Methyloterricola oryzae: one gene and its partner. The protein of the gene in region 2 interacts with the protein of the main gene of each other region in a pairwise test. Links are inferred from orthologs where the notes say so. Each region holds a gene or a part of one and is shown on either strand. Other genes may lie near its edges.

Evidence for each region.
Region 1: the proteins of mrcB (region 2) and EK23_RS10745 interact in binary tests that used the Escherichia coli proteins (3 or more experiments, as listed by UniProt). The link is inferred for Methyloterricola oryzae from one-to-one orthologs.

The regions. Positions count from the first base shown.
Region 1 is NZ_JYNS01000006.1:226,753-231,357, reverse strand. What follows is about bases 1-2,844. They hold EK23_RS10745 (peptidoglycan D,D-transpeptidase FtsI family protein), read left to right. Parts: upstream 1-483; coding sequence 484-2,205; downstream 2,206-2,844. Other genes in these bases: EK23_RS10740 (UDP-N-acetylmuramoyl-L-alanyl-D-glutamate--2,6-diaminopimelate ligase), read left to right, coding at 2,202-2,844; ftsL (cell division protein FtsL), read left to right, coding at 211-468; rsmH (16S rRNA (cytosine(1402)-N(4))-methyltransferase RsmH), read left to right, coding at 1-214. In the rest of the region: more of EK23_RS10740, read left to right, coding at 2,845-3,746; EK23_RS10735 (UDP-N-acetylmuramoyl-tripeptide--D-alanyl-D-alanine ligase), read left to right, coding at 3,733-4,605. UniProt on the Escherichia coli protein: Essential cell division protein that catalyzes cross-linking of the peptidoglycan cell wall at the division septum. Required for localization of FtsN.
Region 2 is NZ_JYNS01000009.1:164,726-174,003, reverse strand. Bases 5,235-8,244 are described here. They hold mrcB (penicillin-binding protein 1B), read right to left. Parts: upstream 7,858-8,244; coding sequence 5,611-7,857; downstream 5,235-5,610. Other genes in these bases: EK23_RS13530 (putative bifunctional diguanylate cyclase/phosphodiesterase), read right to left, coding at 7,966-8,244; EK23_RS13540 (motility hub landmark protein FimV), read left to right, coding at 5,235-5,503. In the rest of the region: leuD (3-isopropylmalate dehydratase small subunit), read left to right, coding at 1-560; leuB (3-isopropylmalate dehydrogenase), read left to right, coding at 574-1,662; EK23_RS13545 (aspartate-semialdehyde dehydrogenase), read left to right, coding at 1,675-2,697; more of EK23_RS13540, read left to right, coding at 2,879-5,234; more of EK23_RS13530, read right to left, coding at 8,245-9,278. UniProt on the Escherichia coli protein: Cell wall formation. Synthesis of cross-linked peptidoglycan from the lipid intermediates.

The DNA of each region.
Region 1 (4,605 bases), on a different replicon or contig from region 2:
CGCCTTTCATTCGCTGGAAGACCGTATCGTCAAGCGCTTCATGCGCGACCAGGAACGGGGCCGGCCGCTACCCGCCCATCTGCCCGTGCCTATCGAGCATCGGGCGCGACTGCGTCGGGTCGGCAAAAAGCGCCTGCCATCGGCCGACGAGGTTCAGGCCAATGTGCGCGCGCGCAGCGCCGTCATGCGGGTAGCCGAGCGGGTGGCGGCATGAGGAGCATCCTGGTGCTGCTGCTGATCGTGGTGGTTTCGGCCTTGGGCGTGGTTTACACCAAGTACCGGTCACGCATGTTGTTCGCTGAAATCCAGCGCCTGGAGCAGGAACTGGACGGCTATGAAGTGGAGCTTGGGCAGTTGCAGCTCGAGCAGAATACCTGGGCGGAACACAGCCGCATCGAGCGTCTGGCCCGCACCCGGTTGGGGATGGATTTGCCCCGCAGGGAATCGATCATTTATGTCAAACCTTAGTATTGGCAAGCTACCATGATGGTCATCAGTAATACCAGACGGATCGATGAAACGGACTACGCCGGTCGCTGGCGTTTCCTCTTGATTGCCATGATGTGCGCCATGCTGGTACTCGTGGGGCGCGCTATCAAACTGCAGGTGCTGGACCGCCAGTTCCTGATCCAGCAAGGTGACATGCGCCACGTCGGCGTGGTGCCGGTTCCGGCGCACCGCGGCCGCATCCTTGACCGCAACGGCGAATTGCTCGCCATCAGTTCCCCCGTCAAATCCGTTTGGGTCAATCCCAAGGAGTTCGAGGCGAGCGACCAGGATGTCAAAGCCTTGGGCGATGCGATCGGGATGAGCCCTAAGGAGATCCGGCGGCGCACGTCCAATTCCGGCCGCGGCTTCGTCTATCTGAAACGGCGCATGAGTCCGGAGATGGCTGACCAGGCTATCGCAATCGGCATTCCCGGTGTCTACGCGGAGCGGGAGTACCAGCGCTATTACCCCACAGGCGAAGTGGCGGCCCACATGCTGGGGTTCAACAATATCGACGACAGCGGTCAGGAAGGCATGGAACTGGCCTACAACGACTGGCTGAAGGGTGTGCCCGGCGCCAAGCGCATCATGCGTGACGGCAAGCGGCGCATCATCGAGGACGTGGAAGTGCTGCGCATGCCGTCGGCAGGCAAGGACCTCAAGCTGAGTATCGATCAGCGTCTGCAATACCTGGCCTACCGCGAGCTGAAGCGAACCGTGCTGCAGCACCGAGCGAAGTCGGGCACGCTGGTCCTTCTGGATTCGGAGAGCGGCGAGGTGCTGGCCATGGCCAATCAGCCGTCCTTCAATCCCAACAGCCGCGCCCGTATCAGCGGCAACGTCTCCCGCAACCGGGCCATTACCGATCTGTTCGAGCCCGGCTCCACCATCAAGCCGTTCGGCGTCGCCTGCGCCATGGAATTGGGCAAAATCGGGCCCGGCACGGTGTTCAACACCAGCCCGGGGCAGTTGCGCGTGGGCAGCAATGTGGTGAAGGACGTGCACAACTACGGCGTCCTGGATGTGGCCCACATTCTGCAAAAGTCCAGCAACGTGGGCATGACCAAGATCGCCCTGAACCTGCCGTCCGGCAAGCTTTGGGCTTTCTACAACAACCTGGGTTTCGGTCAGGGGCTGGAGACCGGTTTTCCCGGCGAGGCGAGCGGCCGGCTCTCCAACCACCAGAACTGGGGTCCGTTCCACCAGGCGACGCTGTCCTTCGGCTATGGTCTCTCAACTTCCGCGCTGCAACTGGCGAGGGCGTATTTGTCCTTGGCCAACGGTGGCGAAATACCGATGGTGGGCCTTTTGAAGCGGGAGAAGCCGCCTGAAGTCCACCGCATCATGTCGGCCAAGACCGCCAACAGCGTGAAAACCATGCTGGAGGCTGTGGTGACCCGCGAGGGAACCGCCATCAAGGCCGCCATCCCCGGATACCGCGTAGCCGGCAAGACCGGCACGGTCAAGAAAAGCGGCGCCCATGGCTATCAGCAGGGCGCTTACCTGTCGCTGTTCGCCGGCATGGCGCCAGCGAGCAAACCCAAATTGGTGATGATCGTGATGATCGACAATCCTACAGCGGGCGAATACTACGGCGGCGCCGTGGCGGCCCCCGTATTTTCCACGGTGATGGAAGGCGCCCTGCGCCTGCTGAATATCGCGCCTGATCAGGAGGAACCGCCGGTAATTACCGTCGCCCAGGAAGGTGCCATATGATGCCGGCCAAGGACACGCCCCCCGACCTCAGGCTCGACCGGCTCCTGGAGGGGCTGGTCGAAGGCGGCCCCGGCGTGCCCTCGCTGGTGGTACGCGGACTCTCACTCGATAGCCGGGACATCTGTCCCGGCGACGTGTTTTTTGCGCTGGCGGGAACCCGTTGCCACGGCCTCCGCTACGCCGAGGCCGCCATTGCCGCCGGCGCTTGCGCCATTCTGTATGAGCCCGCGGAAGGCGGCACGGAACTGGCGCGTGGCATCAGCGCGGTTCCCTGCGTGCCTGTGGCGGGACTGCAGCAGCGGGTGGGCCAGATCGCCGACCGCTTTTACGGCGAGCCCTCGCGCCATCTGGACATCATCGGCATCACCGGGACCAACGGGAAGACCTCCTGCAGCCATTTCCTCGCTCACGCCCTGAACAATCACCGGCCGGCTGCCGTCATCGGCACCCTGGGCTGGGGTGTGCTGGGCGAACTGTCCAGTACCAGTCATACCACGCCGGATGCCATCGAGGTGCATGCCCTGCTGGACCGCTTGCGTGGGCAGAACGTGCGTGCCGTCGCCATGGAGGCTTCCTCCCACGGATTGGTGCAGGGACGTGTCAACGGTGTGCGCTTTCGCGGCGGACTGTTCACCAATCTCAGCCGCGATCACCTGGACTATCACGGCAACATGGAAGCCTATCTGGATGCCAAGCTCCGTCTGGTGCGCTGGCCCGAGCTGAATTTCATAGCCTTCAATCTCGATGACCCCAGCGCCGAAGGTGTACTGCGCGCTGCCCCGGCGGGTCTGCGTCGCCTCGCCTACACCCTGAATGCCGCCCGCGGTAGGACCGTGGATGCCGAACTCGTGTGCGCCAGCGCCGTCGCCCAGCGTGGTGACGGCGTCTCTTTTCGAGTCAGCCATTCCTTCCTCGAGGCCGAGGTCTCGGCGCCGCTGTACGGGCGCTTCAATGTCGAAAACCTGCTGGGCGTCACTGCCGTGCTGCTGGGCATGGGCTATTCGCTCGGCGAAGCCGCGCGCCGCGTCAGCCGGGTCAAGGCCGTGCCGGGCCGCATGGAGCGCTTCTCCGCGCGTTCTGGCTATGAGGTCATCGTCGATTATGCACACACTCCCGATGCCCTGGAGAAGGTGCTGGACAACCTGCGCCAGCACTGCAAGGGTCGCCTGACGGCGGTTTTCGGCTGTGGTGGCGACCGTGACAAGGGCAAGCGCCCTCAGATGGGAGCCATCGCCGAGCGGCTGGCGGACCGTGTCATCGTAACCGACGACAATCCGCGCACCGAGGACGGTCAGCGCATCGTGGAGGAAATCCTGGCGGGCTGTCAGGCGCCTTCGCAGTTGCGCGTGCAGCGTGATCGCCGCGCCGCCATTGCGGAAGCCCTTGCCGATGCTCGCCCCGGCGACATGGTGCTGGTGGCCGGCAAGGGGCATGAAGACACCCAGGACATAGGCGGGATCAAGCACCCGTTCAGTGACCGCGTGGTCGTGTGCGAGCTGTTGCAGGCCATGGGCCAGGGAGTGTCGGATGCGACTGATTGATCTGGCGACGGCCGCCGGAGGTGCGCTGTCCGGCGCGGACGCCGAATGTGGCGGTGTCAGCATCGACACCCGTACCCTGAAGCCTGGCCAATTGTTCGTCGCGATACCGGGCGCCCGCGTTGATGGGCATGACTTTGTCGCTGCCGCGGCGGCGGCCGGTGCCTGTGCGGCTCTGGTGGAGCGTCCCGTGGACGTTACGCTGCCGCAGATCGTGGTCCAGGACGCCCGTCTCGCCCTGGGAAGGATAGGCAACGCCTGGCGCAAGGCCTTGCCCGTAACCGTGGTGGGCGTCACCGGCAGCAATGGCAAGACCACGGCAAAGGAAATGGTCAGCGCCATTCTGGGCGTCCATGCCCCGGTTTTGAAAACGGTGGGTAACCTGAACAACGATTTAGGGGTGCCCTTGACCCTGGCGCGTCTCCGTCCGGAGCACCGCTATGCGGTGATCGAAATGGGCGCCAATCATCCGGGCGAGATCGCTTATGTGGCAGGGCTCGCCGCGCCGGAAGTGGCGCTCATCACCAATGCCGGCGATGCCCATCTGGAGGGGTTTGGTAGCCGCGACGGGGTGGCGCGGGCCAAGGGCGAAATGATCGGGGCCTTGCTGGCGGACGGTGTCGCGGTGCTCAACGCCGACGACGCCTACATCGGCTTTTGGCGTGGGCTGGCCGGGGAGCGCAAAGTCATCAGTTTCGGCTTTCACGAAACGGCCGACGTGCGCGGCCTGACAGAGACTGTCCGGGTGTCCCACGAGGCGGATGGGTTCCATACCCTTTTCGACTATGTCATCGGGGGAGTGAGGCGCCAATTGGCCCTGCGTCTCGCGGGCCGGCACAACGTCGCCAATGCCCTCGCTGCG
Region 2 (9,278 bases):
AGTTCCTCAAGTCCATCCGCCGCAGCGGCTTCGGCCCTTACCTGTTCGACGAATGGCGCTACCTGGACCGCGGCGAGCCGGACATGGACTGCAGCGGCAGGCCCCTGAACCCGGATTTCGTGCTCAACCAGCCCTGCTATGTGGGCGCGAAAATCCTGCTGACGCGGGAGAATTTCGGCTGCGGCTCGTCCCGCGAGCACGCGCCCTGGGCGCTAGAGGACCACGGCTTCCGCGCCATCATCGCGCCGAGCTTCGCCGACATCTTCTACAACAACTGCTTCAAGAACGGCGTGCTGCCCATCGTGCTGCCTGCGCCCACCGTGGATCATTTGTTCGCCGAGGTCAGCCCCAGCTTCATGCTGACCATCGACCTGGCCGCCCAGACCATTACCACGCGTTATGGCGAGGTCATCCACTTCGACGTGGATGCGTCCCGCAAGCACCGGCTGCTGAACGGGCTGGACGACATCGGCCTGACCCTGCAGCACGCGGACGACATTCGCGCCTATGAGGCGCGCCGGGCGCAGCAGGCGCCCTGGCTGTTCCCTGTTACACACTGAAACTGAACGATCCATGACCAAGAAGATTGCTGTACTCCCGGGCGATGGCATAGGCCCCGAGATCGTCGCCGAAGCCTTGAAAGTGCTGGAATGCCTGCGCACCGATTTCGGCCTGGCGGTGGAAACCGAGCACGCCCACATCGGCGGCGCCGCCTACGACGTCCACGGCACCCCCTTTCCCGCCGAGACTCTGGAACTCTGTCGCGCATCGGACTCCATCCTGCTGGGTGCGGTAGGCGGCCCCAAGTGGGAAGGCCTCGATTATTCCGTCCGTCCCGAGCGGGGGCTGTTGGGCCTGCGCTCCGAGTTGGCCCTGTTTGCCAACCTGCGCCCCGCCATCCTGTATCCGCAACTAGCGGCCGCTTCCACCCTCAGGCCCGAGGTGGTGTCCAACCTGGACCTGATGATCGTGCGCGAGCTGACCGGCGGCATCTACTTCGGCCAGCCGCGCGGCCGCCGCATCAATACCCAGGGCGAGCGCGAAGGATTCAATACCCTGGTCTACTCGGAATCGGAAATCCGGCGCATCGCCCACACCGCCTTCCAGATCGCGCAGAAGCGCAACAAGCGCCTGTGTTCCGTGGACAAGGCCAATGTGCTGGAATGCACCGAGCTGTGGCGTGAGGTGGTGGTGGAAGTCTCCGCCCAATACCCCGAGGTGGAACTCAGCCACATGTACGTGGATAACGCCGCCATGCAGCTGGTGCGCAACCCCAAGCAGTTCGACGTGATGCTCACCGACAACATGTTCGGCGATATCCTCTCAGACTGCGCCGCCATGCTCACCGGCTCCATCGGCATGTTGCCCTCGGCTTCCCTCAACCAGGATGGCAAGGGCATGTACGAGCCGATACACGGCTCCGCCCCGGACATCGCCGGCAAGGGCATCGCCAACCCGATCGCCACCATCCTCTCCCTGGCCATGCTGCTGCGCTACAGTTTCGACGATGCGGCGTCGGCGGAACGGGTCGAGAAGGCTGTCATCAAGGCGCTGGACCAGAACCTTCGCACCGCGGATATCCACGCCGAGGGCGCGCACAAGGTCGGCACCGCCGCCATGGGCGACGCCATCGTCGCCGCCCTCCGAGCAACAACGCACTAACGGGTTCCAACCATGAGCAAGACGTACAATGTCGCCGTGCTGGGCGCTACCGGCGCCGTCGGCGAGACCATGCTGTCCATACTCGAGCAACGCCGTTTTCCCGTGGGCGAGGTATTCGCCCTGGCCAGCGCCCGTTCCGCCGGCACCGAGGTTGAATTCAAGGGCCAATCGATCACGGTGCAGGATGTGGCCGGCTTCGACTGGTCCAAGGCGCAGATCGGCCTGTTCTCCGCCGGTGCCTCGGTGTCCGCCCACTGGGCGCCCATCGCCGCCGAGGCGGGCTGCGTGATCGTCGACAACACCTCCTGCTTCCGCTACGAGGACGACATTCCGCTGGTGGTGCCGGAGGTGAACCCCGAGGCCATCGCCCGATACACCAACCGCGGCATCATCGCCAATCCCAACTGCTCCACCATCCAGATGCTGGTGGCGCTCAAGCCATTGCACGACGCCGCCGGCATCACCCGCATCAACGTCTGCACGTACCAGGCGGTCTCGGGAACCGGCAAGAAGGCCATCGATGAACTGGCGACCCAGACGGCGGCCCTGCTCAACGCCAAGCCGATCACGCCCAAGGTCTACCCCAAGCAGATCGCCTTCAACGTCCTGCCGCAGATCGACGTGTTCATGGAGAACGGCTACACCAAGGAAGAGATGAAGATGGTGTGGGAAACGCGCAAGATCATGGGCGACGACGGCATCCAGGTGAATCCCACCGCCGTGCGCGTGCCGGTGTTCTATGGGCATTCCGAAGCGGTGCACATCGAGACCCGCGACAAGCTGAGCGCCGAGCGCGCCCGCGAGATCCTGTCCCGCGCCCCCGGGGTGACGGTGCTGGACGAGCATGCGCCAGGCGGCTATCCGACGGCGGTGACGGAAGCCGCAGGCGAAGACCCGGTGTTCGTGGGCCGCATCCGCGAAGACATCTCCCATCCCAACGGATTGAATCTCTGGGTCGTGTCCGACAACGTTCGCAAGGGCGCGGCCCTCAACAGCGTGCAAATCGCGGAACTGCTGGTAAAAAGCTACATCTGAAGCTAGTCTTTGCTCGTGCAGGGGAGGCTTTGGTCACCATCTAGGGCAGGCTCTGAACAGAGTCAGGACGGCTTCGCGAGAGCGCGGTCACATCCGGCACAGATCAAGGCTTCCAAAACACGAATGTGATTGCCAGACCCGCGGATGGGTTTGGACGAAGGACCTACGAGGAGCAGGCGACGTGCGCAAGATTTCCGTAACGCTGGCAGTGATGAGTGTCCTGGCCCCGCTCGGCGCCAGCGCCCTGGGCATCGGAGACATCCGGTTGCGTTCCTCACTGAACCAGACCCTGAACGCGGAAATCCCCCTGGTCACTTCCGGCTCCGAAACCCTGGACGATGTGAAGGTGAGCCTCGCTTCCCCGGAAGCTTTCAGCAAAGCCGGCATCGAACGCAGCTACGCGCTGACCAAACTGCGCTTCAAGCCGGTACAGAGACGCGATGGCAGCTACGCCATCCGCGTCAGTTCGCAGGACGTGATCCGTGAACCCTTCCTGAACTTCCTGCTGGAAGTCAATTGGCCTCAAGGCAGGATGTTGCGCGAATTCACGGTTCTGCTCGACCCGCCTTCCACCTTCAAGGAAGAAACCGTCCCAAGCACGGAGTTGCCGGAAACCAGCGACGAGGTCCGAAGCACCCGGCCCGCGCCCGAGGAAGACTACATGCCGCGGCGCGCCGCCCGGAGCAACCGTGTCGGCGTCGAAACCCCGGACAAGACGCGCATCCGTGGGGCCAGCTACGGTCCCGTGAGGACCAATGAGACCCTGTCGGGTATCGCCAGGCTGGTGGCGCGCGAGTTGGGCGTGTCCCAGGATCAGGCCATGGCGGCCCTCTATCAGGCCAATCCGCAGGCTTTCATCAGGAACAACATCAACGCACTGAGAGCCGGCCAGACGCTGGCGATCCCGGATCGGGATACGATTCTGAGTCTTCCCTCGCGGATGCCGAGGGAAGCGGCAGGCAGCGCGCCCAAACAGGGGCGGCTTGCGGAGCAGCGACCGGAGACGGCACCTGACTCCGGCGAGACGGTTTCCGGAAGCCAGCTGAAACTGCTCAGCCCCCAGGATGAGAAAGGCAAAGCGGGCACGGGACGCGACGAGAGCGGCAAATCCAAGGGCGATATCGCCTTGGAAGTGGCCGATACCGTCAAGCAGGAGAACGAGGAAATTCGTTCGCGCCTGAACGAGCTTGAGCAACAGCTCACCGCCATGCAGCGCTTGCTCACCCTGAAGGATCAGCAGATCGCCAACCTGCAAGGCCAGGCTGTAGCGCCGGAAGTGCAGCCCACGCCGGCGGCGGCGACTGCGGTACAACCCACTGCAACCCCTGCGGTGACCACCCCCGCACCGACGACTGCGGCGGAGCCGGCGGTAACCGCGCAGGCTACTCCGGCACCGGTAATAACGCCTGCCCCGGAGGCGGCCACCGCGCCCAAGCAACAGGCCCTGCCGCCGGTGACACCACCGGCGGTCAAGCCGGCTGTGAAGCCTCCCCGCCCGGCGCCCCCGCCGATGGAGGAGCCGAGTCTGCTGGATGCCTTCCTGGATGAACCCTTGCTGCTTGGCACCGTCGGCCTGGGTTCGCTGTTCCTGCTCGGTTTCATCGCCTGGTCCGCCATGCGGCGGCGCGCCGCCCTGCAGGATGAGGCGGAGAGCATCCTGGCTCCGAACCTGCGCGACCGCATCGCGGAGACCCCGACGCCCACCCCCATACTGGACGCGATGCCCACGGAACATATCGTGGTTTCGTCCAAGAGTTCCTTCCTCAGCGAATTCACGCCCAGCGATTTTGACGCCCTGAGCGGCGAAGCCGACGAGGTGGATCCCATCTCCGAAGCCGACGTGTACCTGGCTTACGGGCGCTACAAGCAGGCGGAGGATTTGATCACCAGTGCCATCGCCCAGCATCCCGAACGCGACGAATGCAAGCTCAAGCTGTTGGAAATCCATTACGCGACGGAGAATCGCGGCGCTTTCGAGAAGTATGCCGTCGAATTGTTCGAGGACGGAAAAGATGCCGATGGCGTTTTCTGGGACAAAGTCAAGGAGATGGGGCGGGAGTTGTGCCCCGGAAATCCGCTGTTCTCGGGCGTCGGCGACATCAAGCTGGATGCGGCGGAAAGTGCCTACCTGGGAGGCGAGCTTCTGGATGAGCAAGGTGGCCCCGAAATCGAAGACGATTTCATCGCCGAGCTGAAACGCTTCGAGGAGGGCAATCGCAAGTCCGATGCGGACCCGGGTGCGCATCTGGCGAGCTTCGACTTCGACGATGCCCTCGACCTGGCCCCACCTCAGACGGACTCGGACACGGAAGACACTCTGGGCGCCCTCGATTTCGAGGTTCCATCCGCCAAATCAGAAGTTAAGCGAGACAAGCCGGACATGGCCCTCGACCTGGACAACCTGATCCCATTCGAACCCGGCCCGAAAGCGGGCGCAGGCCAGGCATCCAAGCCAGCGGCAGATCAAGACAAGTCCCTGGACGACATCCTCGTCGAGATGGGAGCCAAGGACGAAGGCACGGACGAAGTGGCGGCACTGGATTTCGACATGGGGCTGGACTTCCCCGTGGAGAAGCCCCCGGAGGCGCCCGCATCTGCGCCCACCCTCGATGCCAGCGACGAAGAGCTGTTCGCCAGCCTCACCGATATGGACGAGCAGGAAACCAAGCTGGACCTGGCCAAGGCCTACATCGACATGGGCGACTCCGCCACGGCCCGGGAGATCATCGCCGACGTCCTGTCGCGCGGCAACGAGGCCCAGAAGAAGGAAGCCACGGCCCTTCTGGCCAAGATCGACAAGTCCTGAAACCCACCGCGCTCCGGTCGTTCTCCGGCTTGGCGGCGCGGCGCGCCCCTCGACAATCCTTGGCAGGTTCTTTAAGCCAGACGGTTTCCGAACCGCATCGGGCCCCTTCAGAACAGCCTGTCCAGCCAACTGCCTCCTTCACCCTCGTCTGACTCACTGCCTCCGCAGGCGGAGTAAAGCGCCGGCGCAGACCCGGTTATGAATGGAAGCGGCGTGGCGCTTGCGCAGGCCTCACTGGCGCGCAGGCCGTTGCTGCGGTCTATCCAGACGCTTTCCACATTGTCCGGCGCATCCAATTGCAGGGGTTCACGACTGACCTTGCCCATGGTGGCCGCCCAGATATGCAGCGCCCCCTGAGCCCCGGTCAATCCGGCCGGCTTGTTGTCATCGCGCCCCAGCCAGACCACGCCCGCGTAGTCACCGGTGAAACCCGCGAACCAACTATCGCGCATATCATTGGTGGTGCCGGTTTTCCCAGCCACGTCAAAATCCCTGGACAGATAGGAATATACGGCCCGCGCAGTGCCTTCCCGGGTCACTTCCTGCAAGGCCCGGTTCACCAGATAGACAGCGGCCGGATCGAGGCTCTGCTTCACGTCCAGGGTATAGCGCTGCAAGGTGTGGCCATCCTGCGCCACCACGGCCTGGATGGCCCGAAGGGGCGTCACGAAGCCGTCGTTGGCCAGCGTCTGATACATCTGCATGACATCCATGGGAGTCAGTTCCCCCGCCCCCAGGAGGGTTGCCGGAAATTCCGCCAGATCGCGCTCCACCCCCAGGCTGTGAAATGTCTGTACCGTACGCGGCACCCCTACATCCAGACCCAGGCGCACCGTCGCAAGGTTGTAGGAATGGGCCAGAGCCGAGTACAGCGGGACCGTGCCGTGTTCGCGGTTATCGTAATTCTTCGGCGTCCAAGGCGCGGCTCCGCCTCCGGCCACGCGAATGGCGCGATCCTGCAGGGGCGAAACCAGGGTATAGCGGCGCGGGTCGGCGAGTGCCGTCAGGAATACCACCGGCTTGTACAATGAGCCGATCTGGCGGACCGAATCCAGGGCCCGGTTGTAACCTGTCGATTCCGCATCACGCCCCCCGACCAGAGCAGCGATCTCGCCCGTCGCGCGCCGCGTGATAATTGCGGCGGTTTCCAAGCTGCCGGACTTTCGTTGCTTGTCCAGCCTCGTCAGGGTTCGGTCGACTGCGGCCTGAAGCTGCTGTTGCACCTCCACATCGAGGGTGGTGAATATGTTCAGCCCCGTCGTGGTCAGATCCTCGTTCCGATATTCCTGCTGCAATTGCCGCTTTACCAGATCAAGGAAAGCGGGATAACGGCTGATCGCCTGGTGGGGATTGCTCTGCACATCCAGTGGCTGCAGCTTGGCGGCCTGTGCTTGCTGCGGCGCGAGATAGCCCTGCTCTACCATGGCATCGAGCACACGATCCCGCCGATCCCGTGCCTTCGTTGGCATGCGCACCGGATCATAGAACGAGGGCCCGCGCACCAGCGCCACCAGCAGCGCCACATGATGCAGGTCCAACTCCTCCACGGAACGGCTGAAATAGAACTGGCTGGCGAGCCCGAAGCCATGGATGGCGCGGGCGCCATCCTGCCCCAAATAGATTTCGTTGAGATAGGCCTCGAGAATTTCCTGCTTGGAATAGCGCGCTTCCAGCAAAAGGGACATGAGCACCTCGTTGAGCTTGCGCCACCAGGTACGTTCCGAGCTGAGGTAGAAGTTCTTGACCAATTGCTGGGTCAGGGTGCTGCCCCCCTGCACGATGTCGCCGGCGCGCACATTGGCCCACATGGCCCGGGCGATCCCCTTGGGCGAGACTCCAAAATGCTCGTAGAAATCCCGGTCTTCCACCGATAGCAAGGCGTCGATCAGGGGTTTGGGTACTTGATCCAGCTTGACCAGCACCCGGTCCTCCTTCAAGGCCGGATAGAAGCTCCCGATCTGGACCGGCTCCAGCCGGTAGATCGGCAGCGACTCTCCGCTATCAATATCCTCCACCGCGATCACTTCCCCGCCGCCAAACGTGACGCGCAGTTGGCGGCTGGGTTCACTCGCATCCCAGAAATGAAACTCCCGGGTCCTGAGCCGTATTTCGCTGCCAGAGCGCACGAAAGCGCCTTGTGTCGTCAACTGCGGGTCAGCACGGTATTTCAGTTCCCGCAGCAGGGCTTCCAGGCGACCTGCGTCCAACTTGGCCCCAGCGAACAGTTCGGCCGGACTGGCAAACACGTGGGCGGGCAAAGCCCACCGCTTGCCCTCGAAATGCTGCCTGACGGTATAGTCCTGATACGCCACATAGGACAGCGTGAGCACGGCCATAAAGAGCAGGAGCAACACCGTAAGCCGCCTCATACCGCGGGATAAAGCCGAGCCTTCCCGTCTCTGGGGAGCCCGACGTCGTAACATGCTCATGAAAAAAGCCTGGCTGGGTTTTGGAAAGGAAAATCAGAAGGCCCGTTCGGGGCGGCATTCGACTGTGGAAAAAGGCGGTTGGTGGAGAGGAAGCGCCGAAAGATCCAGCAACTGGGCACTGGGCCGGCCCAGCAGATAGCCCTGGACGTAGTCGACCCCGAACTCGCGCAGCAGTTGAAAGACCTCGTTCGTTTCCACGTATTCGGCGACAGTCCGCTTGCCCAGCTTCCTGGCGATATCGATCATCGCCTTAACCAGTACCTGATCCGTTTCATCATGCAGCAGGTTGCTGATGAACTGGCCGTCGATCTTCAAATAGTCGACGGGAAACTTTTTGATGTAGTCGAAGGAACTGAATCCAGCCCCGAAATCATCCAGGGCAAAGTGACACCCCAGGGCCCTGATTTTTGCGATGAGTTCCCGCGTCTGCTGGTGACTGGAGACGGCAGCGGTTTCCGTAATTTCAAAGGTGATACGGTCAGGCGCGACGCCCCTTGCGGCCAGCGTGGATTGCAAAAGTGAGTAGAGCGAGGATTGATGAAACGCATGCACCGACAGATTGACGGAGAAGCCCAGCCCGGCCTGGTGCTCGGGCAGGGTCGCCAGGCAGTCGACGGCGTTTTCCACCACCCACAGATCGATGGCGTGGATCAGACCCATGCGTTCTGCCACCGGTATGAATTCGCAGGGCAGATGCACCTGTCCGCTCCGGCCCTGCAGGCGCAGCAACACTTCGTAGTGTGTCACCGCCCCGTCCGCAACCCGTACGATGGGCTGAAACACCAGAAAGAATCGGTTTTCGACCAAGGCCTCGCGCAGGATAGGCACCCACAGGACATCGCGATGCCGGGTGTAGACGTCCTGATCGTCCTCGTTATAGCAATGCACACGGTTACGACCGTTGCTCTTCGCCACATTGCAGGCCTGGTGGGCGCGGGTGATCGCCTCCCCGGGGTGCTGCAGGCGGCTGCGACCATCCAGCAGCGCGACACCGAGGCTGGCGGAAATCCGGTAGTTGTCGCGTCCCGGGAGAAAGTGGAAACCGTCCAGGGCACGGCGCAGACGTTCGGCCATCGCCGCGGCTGCCTCTTTGTCCGCATCCGGCAGAAAAATGCAGAACTCGTCGGCCCCGATTCGCGCAGCCAGTTGTTCCGGCGCCAGCATGCGATGCAACACGCCCACCACTTCCACCAGCAACCGGTCACCGCTGCCGTGTCCCTCCAGGTCATTGACCAGATCGAAGCGGTCCAGATCAAGGTATAGCAAGGCACCTGTCCGGATTCCCCGGTCACCCTGCAGAGCGGCTTCCAGGCTGCGGCGATTGGCCAAGCCGGTCAGCTCATCAT